2 regions of the Janibacter sp. CX7 genome follow, and region 1 is predicted to be linked to the other one. Evidence: riboswitches for the same ligand, from Rfam matches in the RefSeq annotation. Region 1 holds a riboswitch; the other holds the start of a gene.
What was found. Region 1 has a riboswitch for cyclic di-AMP ahead of NMQ01_RS01945 (C40 family peptidase). Riboswitches for the same ligand answer to the same signal wherever they lie in the genome.
Positions count from the first base shown of each region.

Region 1 (7,236 bases):
TCGAGGACGCAGACGGTCGTCGACTCGGCCCCGGTGCCGGTCGTCGTCGGCACGGCGACGAGCGGCAGCACCGGCTGCTCGGGCGCGCGCCCGCCGCCGACCGGTGCGTTGACGTAGTCCATGAGCTCGCCGGGGTTGCTCAGCAGCAGGGACACCGCCTTGGCCGTGTCGATGCTCGACCCACCGCCGACGGCGACGACGACGTCGGGGCGGGGACCCCCCTTCGCCCTCTCGACGGCGGCGGCCAGCGAGGCATCGCTCGGCTCGACGGCGGCCGAGTCGTGCACCTCGGCCGTCAGGCCGGCGGCCCGCAGGGCCTCGGCGACCCGCTCGGGGTGGCCGGTCGCGGCGAGGCCGGGGTCGGTGACGACGAGGACGTGACGGCCGCCGAGCCCGGCGACGTCGTGGCCGATCTCGCGGACGGCGCCGGGGCCGAACTTCAGCCGCGGTGCGGCATAGGTGAAGACGGCCTCGGGCGTGGTGGGCGTGGGCAGGTCGGTCATGTCAGCTCTCCCGGTGGACCTTGTGCGCGGCAGCCTGCGCGCGGGGCTTGACGACCATGAGGTCGACGTTGACGTGGCGCGGCCGGGTGGCCATCCACGTGATGGCGTCGGCGATGTCCTCGGCGACGAGCGGCTCGGCGACGCCCGCGTAGACCTTGTCCGCTCGCTCCTGGTCACCCTTGAAGCGGGTGAGCGAGAAGCCCTCGGTGTGCACCATGCCCGGCGCGATCTCGGTGACGCGCACCGGCTGGTCGACGAGCTCGAGGCGCATCGTCTCGGTCATCGTCGCGAGCGCGTGCTTGGCCGCGGTGTAGCCCGCGCCGCCCTCGTAGGAGGTGCGCCCCGCCGTCGAGCCGACGTTGACGATGATCCCCTCACCCGCGACGAGCGAAGGGAGCAGGGCCTGCACCATGCGCAGGGTGCCGATGACGTTGACCTCGTACATCGCCCGCCAGTCCTCGACGTCACCCGTGGCGACGGGGTCGAGGCCGTAGGCGCCGCCGGCGTTGTTGACGAGCACGTCGAGGCGGTCGCCGACCTCGGCCGCAAGGGCCGCGACGGAGTCCGGGTCCGTGACGTCGCAGGTGACCGCCCGGCCGTCGATCTCGGCCGCGAGCGCGGTGATCGCCTCGGTGCTGCGGGCCGCGCAGACGACCTCGTGGCCGGCGGCAGCCAGGGCCCGCGCGGTGGCCGCGCCGATCCCCCCGCTGGCTCCGGTGACGACGGCGAGGGGGCGGGTCATGAGGACTCCTGTCGTGGTGCGGGGGCGATCCAGGTGGCGGCGGCGCTCGCGAGGACGCGCTCGCCGTCGAGCAGGGCGGTGCCGGTGTGGCGCTTGCGGCCCTCGCGACCGGTCTCCCACGCGATGACGACGAGCTCGCGCCCACGAGGGACGTCGGCGGCCACCGTCGAGGTGAGGGTGCCGAGCAGGAGCGGGCCGTCGGCGAAGCCGACGGCGAAGGCGCCCGGGCAGTCGAGCGCGGCGAGTACGGGAGGCAGCCCCTCGTCGGTGATCGTCACCGGCGCGGCGAGGACGTCCTCGCGGCCGGCGACCGGCGCCGCGAAGACGCGCAGACCCCCTTCGGCCTCCGGCCCGCAGACGTAGCAGCCGGGGTAGGGGTGCCCGCTCGCGTCGAACTCGGCGGCCGCGGCCCTGGCCGCCTCGAGGGAGACCGGTGCGGGGACTGCCAGGCCGGGGGCGGTCGTGCGACGGGCCGTGCCGAGCAGGGTCTCGCCGTCGAGGAGGTGCACCGCGAGGTCGGGGCCGTCGGCGACGGTGCCGTCGACCTCCCACCGCAGTGGACTGCCGAGCGGGGTGGGAGCGCTCAGGCGTACCGTCGCCGCCGTCAGGTCCCCCTCAGCGGGGACGAGGTCGTCGAGTCGTTCGGTGAGCAGACCGCAGACCCAGCCGCCGTTGCCGGTCCCCGGCGGGCCGACGTGCAGCGGGGCAACGGTCGTCGTCTCGGCTGTGGTGTGCACCACCCCAACCTAGCGACGGTGCCCCGGGAGAGGATGAGGGGGATGAGTACGAGCGAGGCCTTCGGCTGGAGGCGCATCGCCGTACCCGCCTTCGGGCCCACCTTCCTGTCCGCCGCCGCGAGCGGAGCCGTCGTCCCGATCGCGGCCCTGCGGGCCGACGAGCTCGGCGCGAGCCTGGGCCTGGCGGCCTTCGTCGTCTCGCTCACGGGCATCGGGCAGCTCGTCGGGGTGCTGCCCGCCGGCGCCCTCGTCGCCCGCATCGGCGAGCGGGCCACCCTCGTGCGCGCCGGCCTGCTCGACATCGTCGCGCTCGCCGTCGCCGGGTGGGCCCCCTCGCTGTGGCTCATGGCGCTCGCCCTGCTCGTCTCCGGGCTGGCCTCCTCGGCCTTCTTCCTCGCCCGGCAGGGCTACATGATCGACGTGCTGCCGCAGTACCTGCTCGCCCGCGGCATGTCCCTGCTCGGCGGTGCGATGCGCGCGGGGCTGCTCCTCGGGCCCGTCGTCGGCTCGGTGGCGATCGCCCCCTTCGGCCTGCAGGGGGCCTACGGGGTGGCCGTCGTCCTCGCCGTCGGCTCCGTGGTCACCGTGCTCACCGCGCCCGACCTCACCGGCGACCACGAGCGCGCCCGGGCCGAGGACCACCACGCGGGGGTCTTCGCCGTCATCCGGCGGCACGCGCGGCTGCTGCTCACGCAGGGCATCGGCGTCACCGTCATCTCGGCCCTGCGGCAGTCGCGTCTGGTGATCCTGCCGCTGTGGGCCGTGCACATCGGCCTCGACGGCGTCGACTCCTCGCAGATCTTCGCCGCGGCCGGCGTCGCCGAGCTGCTCCTCGTCTACCCGGGTGGCTGGGTCATGGACCGGCTCGGCCGGGTCTGGGTCGTCGCGGTGCTGCTGTCGGTGGTCTCCGCCGCCTTCCTCGCCCTGCCCCTCGCGGGGACGAAGGGGGAGCTGCTCGCCGTGGCCCTCGTGATGTCCCTGGGCAACGGTCTGGGGTCCGGCATCGTCATGACGCTCGGGGCGGACGCGGCACCGACCCGCGACCGGGCGCAGTTCCTCGGCGCCTGGCGGCTCATGGGCGAGGTGGGCCACGCCGGCGGATCGCTCGGGCTGAGCGCCGTCACCGCCCTCGTCTCGCTGCCGGCCGCCGCGGTCGTCCTCGGGGTCGCCGGCCTCACCGGGCTGGCGTGGACGAGCGTGTGGGTATCGCGGGCGGACCGCGCTCGCGCGGGCAAGGCATGATGGTGCCGTGAAGGATCTCATCGACACCACGGAGATGTACCTCCGCACGATCTTCGAGCTCGAGGAGGAGGACATCCCTCCCATGCGGGCCCGCATCGCCGAGCGGCTGGGCCACTCCGGCCCGACCGTCTCGCAGACGATCGCGCGCATGGAGCGGGACGGGCTGGTCAGCCTCGGCGACGACCGGCGCCTCGTGCTCTCCGACGAGGGTCGTCTGCTCGCGACCCGGGTGATGCGCAAGCACCGGCTCGCCGAGCGACTGCTCGCCGACGTCATCGGGCTGGAGTGGGAGCACGTCCACGACGAGGCCTGCCGCTGGGAGCACGTCATGAGCGAGCGGGTCGAGCGCAAGATCCTCGCCATGCTGCCCGAGCACCGCGAGTCGCCCTACGGCACGCCGATCCCCGGCCTCGAGGAGCTGCTCGCCGGTGGTGACGAGGCGCCCGCCGACGACTACCTCGAGGGCCTGAGCAGCCTGACCGACATCGTCGACGAGGGCCTGACCGGGACCTTCCGGGTGCGCCGCATCGGCGAGCCCGCGCAGGTCGACCACGAGGCGCTCGAGCTGCTCACCGAGGCGCGGCTGCGCCCCGGCGAGATCGTGCTCGTCACCCCCGAGGAGGACCGGGTGGTCGTCGCCCGCGACGGCGCCGCCAGCGACGCCGTCTCGCTGCCGCGCGACGTCGCCATGCACGTCTTCGTCGAGCCGGCGTCCGCCTCCTGAGCGCAGTCCGTGACCGCGGTGTGACATTTTCGTGATCAGCGGGTACGGTTCCTGAGTCCGCCTCCCCTGGGCGGATCCGTCTCGCGGACGCCTTGTCCTGCCACCGCACCGACGGCTGCTGCACTTCACCGCATGGCAGGAGCGGGGGACCCACTCATGGGGCATCGCGGATGCTCCTCGGGGTGAAGTCCCACGGCACGCGGACCGCTAGGTCGGTCCGGAGCCGCGGGACCGGGCCGCACCTCTCGCCCGAACCCGACAGCTGACCTCGCAGGCGGGACAGAGGTATTCATCGTGTCTCACTCCGTCGGGCGCCACCGCGCTCCTGAGCGTTACAACCCCCTCGCCGAGATCGGCACCGTCATCAGCCAGACCGGCACCCCGCTGGCCAAGGGCTCGGCCGTCCTCGCCGCCTCCGGTGGCCTCGTCGCCGCGATCGCCATCCCCGCCCAGGCCGCCCCCGCCGTCGAGCAGGCCGACGCCACGCCCGCGGCCGCCGCCGCGCCGGCCGCCCCGGCTGCCGCCGCCGTCACGGCCCCGAGCACGACCGCCACGGCCAAGGCCACGAGCGCCGACTTCGGTCAGATCGAGGTCGAGCCCGTCGCCAAGCCGACCGGCCCGACCCCCTACCAGCTGCGCATGCGCGCCGAGCGCGAGCAGGCCCGCCAGGAGGCCGCCGCCGAGCGTCAGCGCGAGCAGGAGCAGGCCGCCGAGGCCCGCCGCGCCGAGCAGGCCCGTGAGGCCCAGGAGGAGCAGCGCTCGGAGGAGGCCGCCGCCAGCCGCTCGCAGGAGCGTCAGGCCCCCGCGACCACGCCGGCCCCGGCCAGCACCCCCGAGCCGACGCAGGCTCCCTCCGCGCCGGCCCCGACCTCCGGTGGCGTCATCGCGATCGCCAAGCAGTACATCGGCACCCCCTACGTCTACGGCGGCTCGACCCCCGCGGGCTTCGACTGCTCCGGCTTCACGCAGTACGTCTTCGCCAAGGCCGGCAAGTCCATCCCGCGCGTGACCACCGCCCAGCAGGCCGCCGCCACCCCGGTGTCCAACCCGCAGCCCGGCGACCTGGTCTTCTTCGGCTCCCCGTCGTGGCACGTCGGCATCTACGTCGGCGACGGCATGATGATCGACTCGCCGCGCACCGGCTCGTCGATCTCGATCCGTCCGATCTTCGACGGCGTCTCCGGCTACGGCCGGGTCTGAGCGCCGACCCGACAGGGGGCGAAGGGAGCAGCCGCTCCCTTCGCCCCCTGCGTCATGTCGTCAGGACTGCTCGCGCTGCCGGTCCTGCTCCTGCATCCGTCGGTAGGCGGCGCCGAGCTCGTCGTGGTGGAGCAGGTCGTCCTCGGTGACGCCGGTGCGATAGCCGGCGCGGCCGAGCATGTGCGCGGTGACGGGCGCGGTGAGGGCCTGGGCGCCGAGGACGATGAGCAGCGTGGCGACCGAGGCCCAGGTGCGCACCGTGAGCGCCAGGCCGAGCAGGATGAGCAGCAGACCCAGGGTCTGTGGCTTGGTGGCGGCGTGCATGCGGGCGAAGAGGTCGGGCAGGCGCACCAAGCCGATCGCGCCGACGAGGGCCAGCGTGGCACCGAGGAGCAGGCTGATCGCCCCGGCGAGGTCGAGGATCTGTGCCCAGCTCACGAGGCATCGTCCTTGCGGGCCATGAAGCGGGCGACCGAGACCGACCCGACGAATCCGGTGAGGCTGAAGACGACGAGGATCGGCAGCGTCCCGGCGTCACCGCTGCGCACGATCTGCGTCGCCATGATGCCGATGACGATGACGATGACCACGTCGAGGCTCAGGGCGCGGTCGAGGTTGGTCGGACCCCGCGCGATGCGCACGAGGACCAGGCCGGCGGCGGCGAAGAGTAGCCCGAGTCCGATCGACAGGATGATGCTCATGCGACCTCCTGCGTGCAGATCGAGATCTCCTCGGGGGTGCCGATGGCCCGCACGACCCGGGTCTCGACGGCCAGGACGTCTCGTCGCAGCTCCTCCATGCCCTCCGGCGTGGTGACGTGGAAGCCATGGACGTAGAGGACGTTGGCGCCGCGTCGGGCCTCGACGACGATCGACCCGGGCACGAGGGAGACGAGCGCGGAGACGATCGTCATGTAGAACTCCGAGTGCGTGCGCATCCGGACCTCGACGATCGAGCCACCCTGGCTGGGGCGGCGGCTCAGGGTGGCGCCGGCGATCTGGACCGCGGCGCTCACGAGGTCGACGAGGAAGCGCCCGATGAGCAGCAGGAGGCGCCACGGGTGGATCCGGCCGAAGTACTGGATCGAGGGCAGCGGGAAGATCTGCGTGACGACCGCGCCGATGATCAGGCCGTTGATGATGTTGCCCAGGGTGATGCGGTCCCAGAGCAGGACCCACACGACGGCCAGGCCGATGATCGCCCGGGGCTGGAAGCCGCCGCGCCGACGGGTCGCCGGGGTCGTGTCGATGGCGGTGTCGCTCACGGCGCCTCCTCGGGCAGGACGGCGCGGACGTAGGCATCGCTGGAGAGCATCTGCCGGGCCGCCGCGTCGGTGTAGGTGAAGAGCGGGCCGGCGAAGAGCGAGAGGCCCAGGCTGAAGGCGACGACCGCGGCGGCCGCGCCCAGCATGAGCGGCGGCATCGGCCGCTCGACCTGGGTCACCGCCGGCGGCGGGGCGATCGGGGTCGAGGGGCGCTGGGCCGCGACGGCGGCGCCGATGGCGTCGCTCAGCCGCCCGAAGCTCGGGGTGAGCGTCGGCATCTCGAAGGTCTGGTCCTGGCCCTCGACCGCGCGCGGCCGCCAGAAGGCGGCGCTCCACGTCTTGGCCACGGCGTAGAGGGTGAGCAGCGAGGTGACGACCGAGCCGACGACGAGCGTCCAAGCGATGATGCTGCCGTCCTGGGTGCCGGCCTGCAGCAGGCCGACCTTGCCGACGAAGCCGGAGAAGGGCGGGATGCCGGCGAGGTTCATCGCCGGGACGAAGAAGAGGGCGGCGAGCACCGGGGTGCTCGCGGCGAGCCCGCCGAGGCGGTCGATGACCGTCGAGCCGCCCACCCGCTCGATGAGGCCGGAGATGAGGAAGAGCGCGGTCTGCACGGTGATGTGGTGGGCGATGTAGAAGATCGCCGCCGACACCCCGGACTCGCTCGCCAGCCCGATGCCGAAGAGCATGTAGCCGATGTGGCTGACGAGGGTGAAGGAGAGCATCCGCTTGATCCCCGGCTGGGCGACTGCCCCGAGGATGCCGATGATCATCGTCAGCAGGCCGGCCCCCATGATCAGGTGGTGCAGCGGTGACTCGGGGAA
Region 1 is NZ_CP101464.1:377,964-385,199, forward strand. It holds gene NMQ01_RS01920 (hydroxyacid-oxoacid transhydrogenase) at 1-503, opposite strand, end outside; gene NMQ01_RS01925 (SDR family NAD(P)-dependent oxidoreductase) at 505-1,245, opposite strand; gene NMQ01_RS01930 (hypothetical protein) at 1,242-1,982, opposite strand; gene NMQ01_RS01935 (MFS transporter) at 2,025-3,224, shown strand; gene NMQ01_RS01940 (metal-dependent transcriptional regulator) at 3,232-3,948, shown strand; cyclic di-AMP (ydaO/yuaA leader) riboswitch at 4,065-4,240, shown strand; gene NMQ01_RS01945 (C40 family peptidase) at 4,243-5,148, shown strand; gene mnhG (monovalent cation/H(+) antiporter subunit G) at 5,209-5,586, opposite strand; gene NMQ01_RS01955 (monovalent cation/H+ antiporter complex subunit F) at 5,583-5,849, opposite strand; gene NMQ01_RS01960 (Na+/H+ antiporter subunit E) at 5,846-6,412, opposite strand; gene NMQ01_RS01965 (Na+/H+ antiporter subunit D) at 6,409-7,236, opposite strand, start outside.

Region 2 (7,236 bases), 500 kb from region 1:
GGTCGTCGTCCCAGGTCGCGGCCGTGTCGTCGAAATGCTTCGCGTCCCCGTCGTGCCGGTGGCCGTGCTCGTTGTCCGCTTCGCCCATGGCCCCACCCTGCCAGCAGCCACCGTCAGCCAGCACCTTGCGAAGGGGGCTTCCCGCCCGGCCCGGGTGGGTATATCTTCCGACCATCGGCGCGCCCGTGGGGGAGCGCCTTCGCCGTTTCGTCATGGGGAGAGCAGACGTGCGCACCACCATTGCCAGGACCACCATCGCCGGACTCGTCATGTCGGGAGGCCTCGCGCTGACCTTCGCCACACCGGCGACGGCCGCCGTGCCGAGCACCCTGTGCGACGCGGGCACGACCTTCGCCGTGACGAGCGCCGAGGGCGTCGACGCCGCGCTCGTCAGCTCGGTGCGCGAGGCGCTCACCGCTCGCGGGCTCTCGGCGGCCGACGGCGACGCCGACGTCACGGCCGTCATCGCGCCGGCGTCCGAGGTGACGAAGGGCGGCGACGCGTCCGTCATGGCCGTCGCGCTGATCGCGGGTGAGCCCGACCCGTCCGCGACCGTGGAGGGGCGCGACTGGGCCCGGGCCGCGTGGACCGACGGGGCGACCCCGGTCAACACGCTCCTCGACGCCTCGTGCGGGGCGGTTGCGCCCGACACGGCGGACGACGCCCCGGCCCAGGACAGCGAGACCGACGGCTCCGTCCCCGCCGCTGCCGAGAAGGCCTCGGCGGCGGACGCCCAGCAGGCGGCACCGGTCGTGGCGCCCCAGGCCGCTCCGGCCGCTGCCCCGCAGGTGGCCGCCCCGGCTGCTGCGCCCCAGGCGGCTGCCCCGGCAGCTGCTCCTGCTGCGCCGGCGGCCAAGGTCCCCGCGGCCAAGGCTCCGGCGGCCAAGGTGCCGGCTACCAAGGCTCCGGCGGCCAAGGTGCCGGCGGCCAAGGTGCCGGCTGCCAAGGTCCCCGCCGCAAAGGCCCCCGCCGCCGCGCCGAGCCGGTCATCCGTCACCGTGTCGGCCTCGTCGGCCGCACCCTCCGTCACGACCGCTGACAAGGACTGCCCCGACTTCTCCTCCCAGAGGGAGGCGCAGACCTTCTTCACCCTCCACGGTGGCCCGGCCATGGACCCCCACCGCCTCGACGCCGACAACGACGGCATCGCGTGCGAGACCTACTTCGGCACCGACGGCTCGGACGCGGCGGACCGCACCCAGGCGCGCACGATCAACGCCGGTGTCCCCGACGTCGCCGGACCCAACACCCTGGGCCTCGTCGGTGGTGGCCTGCTGCTCCTCAGCGGCATCGGTGTCGCCGTGCGCGCCCGTCGCGCGGACTGATCCGGCGGCAGCACCCTGAGACGACTCGCCCTGCTGCTGCTCGCGCTCGCCCTCGTCGTCGGGGGTGCCGGGCTCGTCTGGTGGTCGCTCGCGGGAGGGGAGGAGCCCGCGGCGGCGCCGGTCCCCAGCCACACCTTCGCGGTGGCATCGCCGACCCCGGACCCGACCCGCACGGCGACCGTCGCCCCGATCCCGGACGACTCGACCTCGTCCTCCAGCGCCTCGGCCAGCACCTCGACGAGCGCGAGCGAGGGCCTGGTCATGTCGCCCGACCGGATGGGGCCCGAGCGCCTCTACGTGCCCTCGCTCGGGATCTACGCCAGCCTCGACGGGGTGAAGTTCAGCGGCGGGTCCCTCGACATCCCGCGGGAGCCGTGGCGGGTCGGTCGCGACGTGTGGTCCGCCCCGCTCGACGCGGGCGCGGGCACGACCCTGCTCGCGGGGCACGTCGACCTGTCGGGGACGCCGGGCGCTCTCGCGCGGCTCAGTGACGCCCGTCCGGGAGCGCTGGTCCACGTCACCGACGGTGCGGGTCGTCGGTCGACCTTCGTCACGACGAGCCTGCAGAGCTACTCCAAGGTGTCCTTGCCCCGCTCGATCTTCGCGGTCGACGGCCCCCGCCAGCTCGCCCTCGTCACCTGCGGCGGCCCGGTGATGACGATCGACGGGGAGCAGCACTACCGCGACAACGTCGTGCTCACGGCGGTGCCGGCGAGCAGCTGAGCGGCCTTGGCGGGGCCCGTCCGGGCCCCGACTCAGCGCTTCGCGTAGAGCCCCTCGATCGCCTCGGCGCGCTGGGTCTCGATGACGTGGCGCCTGAGCTTCTGCGTCGCGGTCATCTCGCCCGACTCCTCGGTGAAGTCGTCGTCGAGGACGACGAACTTCTTGATCCCCTCGGCCTTGGAGACCAGCTCGTTGGCCTCGTCGACGACGCCCTGCAGCTCGGCCTGCGGGTCGGCGGGGCGCTCCGTCTCCGGGTCGAGCGTGATGAGCGCTGCGACGAAGGGCCGTCCCTCGCCGACGACCATCGCCTGGGAGACGAGCGGGTGGGAGCGCAGCACGTCCTCGAGCGGACCGGGCACGACGTTCTTGCCGCCCGCGGTCACGATGATCTCCTTGGCCCGGCCGGTGATCGTCAGATAGCCCTCGTCGTCGAGCGAGCCGAGGTCACCGGTGGCGAACCAGCCGTCGACGATCGACGACCGCGTCGCCTCGTCGTTGCCCCAGTATTCGTCGGTGACGACGGCGCCGCGGACTTCGATCGCCCCGTCCTCGCCGATGCGCACCTCGTTGCCCGGCAGCGGCCGGCCGACGGTGCCGACACGCTGCTGGCCGGGCCCGTTGACGGTGATCGCCGCGCAGGTCTCGGTCAGGCCGTAGCCCTCGTGGATCGGCACGCCGACGCCGCGGAAGAAGTGGCCGAGGCGCTCGCCGAGCGCCCCGCCGCCGCTGATCTCGTACATCGTCTCCCCGCCGAGGGCCGCGCGGACCTTGGCGTAGAGCAGCCGGTCGAAGACCGCGTGCAGCACCCGCAGCCGCAGCCCGGGGCGGCCCGGGCGCGGGTCGTCGCCCACGGCCCGGCTCCAGTCGATGGCGACCTGCTCCCCCTTCGCGAAGACGGCGGCGGAGACGCGGCGCCCGGCCGCCTTGGCGCGGATGCCGGCGTGCACCTTTTCGAAGACCCGGGGTACGCCGACGACCATGTGCGGACGGAAGGAGCCGAACTTCTCGACGATCGTCGAGAAGTCGGACCAGAAGCCGACCGTGGCGCCGGACTGCGCGGCGATGTAGGCGACGGAGCGGGCGAGCACGTGCGCCATCGGCAGGAACATCAGGATGCGGCGGCCGGGCGCCCCGACCTCGCCGATCGGGTGTGCCAGGCAGCCCGCGACCTCGGCGGCGAGGTGCCGGTGGGTGAGGACGACCCCCTTCGGCCGACCGGTGGTGCCGGAGGTGTAGACGATCCCGGCGAGGCCGTCGAAGGTCACTGCGTCCCGGCGCGCGTGCACCTCATCCTCGGCCACGGTCTGACCGCGCTCGGCGAGGGTGGCGAGGGCGCCGTCGTCGATGACGAGGACCTCGACGTCGAGACCGGTGGCCAGCTGTGCCATCGCCGGCGTCTCGACGAGCAGGACCCGCGCGCCGGAGTCGCGGACGATCCACTCGAGCTGGCTGCGCGACGACGACGGGTAGACGGGGACGGTGCCGGCCCCGGCGTTCCAGATCGCCTCGTCGAGCAGCAGCCACTCATAGCGGGTGTCGGCCATGAGCACCACACGGTCACCGGCGGCGACGCCGCTTGCGACGAGTCCCCGGACCGTCGCAACGAGGCTCTCGAGGTGCTCTCCGGCGGTGATGGTCTGCCAGTCGCCGTCGACGACGTGGCTGAAGGAGGGATGCTGCGGGTCCTCCTGCGCCCGACGCCAGGGACGAAGGGGGAGCAGGTCGCGGTCGGTGAGCTCGAGGGCTTCGCCGGTGGCGTGGGTGGCGGGCACGGATGACCTCCTGGGGCGACTACACGTGTAGAAAGGGCCAGTGTCTCACGCGCCTTCGGCACCCGAGCACGACAAGGCCCCGACCGTAGCGGTCGGGGCCTTGTCGTGCGAGCCGCTCGGAAGCGGCCCGCGGTGGTCGCTCAGAAGCGGCCGTAGGACACGTCGTCGGTCCAGATGTCGCGCTCGGTGACACCGGTGCTCGAGTTGCCCGCGTCGATGATCTTGCCGTCGCCGGCGTAGATCCCGTTGTGGTAGGCGGGGTTGCCGAAGAAGACGATGTCGCCGGGCTGCGGGTCGGAGACCGGGGTGGCCGCCGCCTGCTGCTCGCTCGTCGTGCGCGGCAGGTCCTTGCCGGTCGACTGCTTGTAGACGTACTGGACGAAGCCGGAGCAGTCGAAGCCGGACGGGTCCTCGCCACCCATGACGTAGGGCGAGCCGACGTAGCCGCGGGCGGTGTCGACGATCGACGAGCTCGCGCCCGTGCTCGCCTGCGCGACCTCGACGGTCGAGCCGGTGCTCTCGGTGGAGGCGCTCGGGGCGGACGAGGTCGAGCCGCCGGTCAGGCCCATGGCCGAGCCGGTCTCGGGGCCGACGACGCCGTCGGCCGCCAGGCCCTCGTCGGCCTGCCACTCGGTGACGGCCGCGGTGGTCTCCGGGCCGAAGGCGCCGTCGGCGGTGACGCCGACCTTGTCCTGGATCTGCTCGACGACGCTGCCGCTGTCGCCCTCGCGGACGATGTCGGTGAAGCTGCCGGTCGACGCGCTCGGGGCGCTCGCGGTGCTGGTCGAGGTCTGCTCGACCGGGGTCGTGGGTCCGCCGTTGGCGGAGGCGCTCGTGGCGGTCATCATCGACGCGCCGAGGCCAAGGGCCGTGGCGGCGAGGACGCCCGCGCCGGCCCGGTGGGCGGCGGAGCGGGTGCGGGTCGCCGCGTGACGGGCGGTGTAGGTGCTGCTCATGGTGTGTCTCCTCGAGCCTGCGGAGTTAGCTGTCGGGTTGGGGTGGAGACCACCCCGCCCACGACCCGGCGAGCCGGGTCCGAGGACTTCACCCCAAGGTCGTGACGACCATGAAGACGTGGGTCCTCCGCTCCTACCGGTAAACCAGGGGAACCGTCGCAGTGGTAGGACTCGGCACCTGCGGACGGCGTCCCGGCGATGTGCCGGGACCGGGGTCGACCATAGGTCATATGGTCACGAATTGGTAACGCGGGGTGTCAGAGCCCTTGGCGCACAAGGCAATGAGAGCTGTCGTGACCCCCCCCCAGCCACAGGACGAAGGGGAGGTCCCGACGCGTGGTCGGGACCTCCCCTTCGGGTCGAGCGTCGTGCGCTCGGGTGCGGCTCAGAAGCGCCCGTAGGAGACGGCGCTGGTCCACAGCGAGCGCTTGGTGACGGCGCGCGGGCTGCTGCCGGCGTCGTAGATCATGCCGTTGCCGGCGTAGATCGCGACGTGGTACGCCGGGGCGCCGAAGAAGACGAGGTCACCGGCCTGCGGGGAGGAGACGCGGGTCGCGGCCTGGCGCTGCGCCTCGGCGGTGCGCGGCAGGCTCTTGCCGTGGCGGGCGAAGACGTACTGCGTGAAGCCCGAGCAGTCGAAGCCGGAGGTCGTCGTGCCGCCGTAGCGGTAGGGCACGCCGACGAGGCTGGCGGCGGTCGACAGGAGCGAGGAGCCGGCGACCGTGCGCGTCGTGGTGCGCGAGGTGGTCGTCGTGGTGCGGCTCGAGCTCAGGCCCATCTTGGTGCCGGTGCGGGGGCCGACGATGCCATCGGCGACGAGGCCGTTGCGGCGCTGGTAGCGCTTGACCGCGGACTCCGTCAGGGGCCCGAAGACGCCGTCGGCGCTGGCGCCGGTGCGCCACTGGATCTGCCTGACGACGTAGCCGCGGGCGCCGCGACGGACGAGGCCCGAGAAGCTCGCGGTCGACGTCGCGGACGACGCCGACGAGACGGAGGCGGCGGACGGGGCGCTCACGGTGGCGGGTGCCGCGCTCGCGGCGGGCGCCGTGGCGGCGGCGGTACCGAGGCCGACGGCGGCGACGGCCACCAGGCTGGCGCCGGTGCGCTGGGGGGTCTTCGTGCTCGGGGCGCGGTGGCGCCCGGCGTAGAACATCGACATGGTCTCTCCTCCGCCTGCGGAGTTAGCTGTCGGGTTGGGATGGAGATGAGCATCCCGCCCACCGGTCGTGCGACCGCGTGGACTTCACCCCGAGGCACTGGGGCCGAAAAAATGGGTCCCCCGCTCCTGCCGTGGCGTTCAGGGACCACCCGGCTGGCAGGACTCGGCGACCTGGTGGTGACCCCGCAGTGTGGGGTCGAAAGAAGAGTAGGGCATCGGGACACGGTTTGGTAACGGCCCTGTGGAGATTTTTCTGGACCCGGGCGCGCCTGCCGTGCCGGCGTCGTCGACGGGGCGTAGAGCGGGGCGTGCGACCGGCCGGCCGGGGCCTCAGTCGGTGCCGTGGACGGCCCGGTGCAGCTGGGCCATCTCCTCGTCCATCCGGGCCGCCGTGGCGGCCGCGTCGGTGATCCGCTGGCGCAGGTGGGCGGGCACGTCACCCTCGTACTTGTAGAAGATCTTGTGCTCCGTGCTCGCCCAGAAGTCCATGGCCACGGTGCGGAACTGCACCTCCACCGGCACCTGGACGGGCCCCGACGAGAGGAAGACCGGGATCTCGAGGATGACGTGCAGCGACCGGTAGCCGTTGGGCTTGGGGTTGGCGATGTAGTCCTTGACCACGCGCACGGAGATGTCCGCCTGCTCGGTGAGCGCCGCCATCAGCCGGTAGACGTCGGCGACGAAGGAGCAGATGACGCGCACGCCGGCGATGTCGGTGATGTGCTCGCGCAGCGCCGGGATCTCGAGCGGGACCTCCTGGCGGGCCGCCTTCTCGAGGATCGACTCGGGGCTCTTGACCCGCGTGGAGATGTGCTCGATCGGGTTGTCGAGGTGCAGCTCGGCGAACTCCTCGCGCAGGATCTCCAGCCGCGTGGCCACCTGCTCCATGCCGAAGCGGTAGCCGAGCATCATCCGGGTGAAGTCCTCGCGGATCTGCGCGAACTGGCGCAGGGACGCGTCGGAGAGCTCGGGCAGGCCAGAGGGCTGGGCGGCGCTGGTCACCCGGCCAGCGTAGGCAGGTCCCCTGAGAGGCAGGTGTGCGTCGGTGCGTGGCGCTGGGACGAAGGGGGAGTGGGCCGGGCCGCGTCAGCGCCCACCGCGACGGATACGGTCGGAGCAGGACCACCCGAGGAGCCACGATGAGCGAAGCCCACGCCGAGAGCCTGCGAGAGCTCGTGACGAGGTACCTGAGCGAGCAGACACCGGACAACCTGGCCGCGTTGCGTCACGCAGTCCGGTCGTCGGCCGGCTTCGACCCCGACGTCGACCTGCGCGAGGCCGTCCCGCTGCTCGAGGCCGGC
Region 2 is NZ_CP101464.1:3,105,677-3,112,912, reverse strand. It holds gene NMQ01_RS15365 (class I SAM-dependent methyltransferase) at 1-88, opposite strand, end outside; gene NMQ01_RS15360 (excalibur calcium-binding domain-containing protein) at 228-1,325, shown strand; gene NMQ01_RS15355 (class F sortase) at 1,467-2,048, shown strand; gene NMQ01_RS15350 (long-chain fatty acid--CoA ligase) at 2,081-3,820, opposite strand; gene NMQ01_RS15345 (C40 family peptidase) at 3,961-4,776, opposite strand; cyclic di-AMP (ydaO/yuaA leader) riboswitch at 4,777-4,963, opposite strand; gene NMQ01_RS15925 (NlpC/P60 family protein) at 5,162-5,935, opposite strand; cyclic di-AMP (ydaO/yuaA leader) riboswitch at 5,932-6,114, opposite strand; gene NMQ01_RS15330 (GTP pyrophosphokinase family protein) at 6,266-6,937, opposite strand; gene NMQ01_RS15325 (DUF4919 domain-containing protein) at 7,075-7,236, shown strand, end outside.
Region 2: it holds a riboswitch for cyclic di-AMP, as region 1 does, so the genes downstream of both, NMQ01_RS15345 (C40 family peptidase) here and NMQ01_RS01945 (C40 family peptidase) in region 1, are expected to answer to the same signal.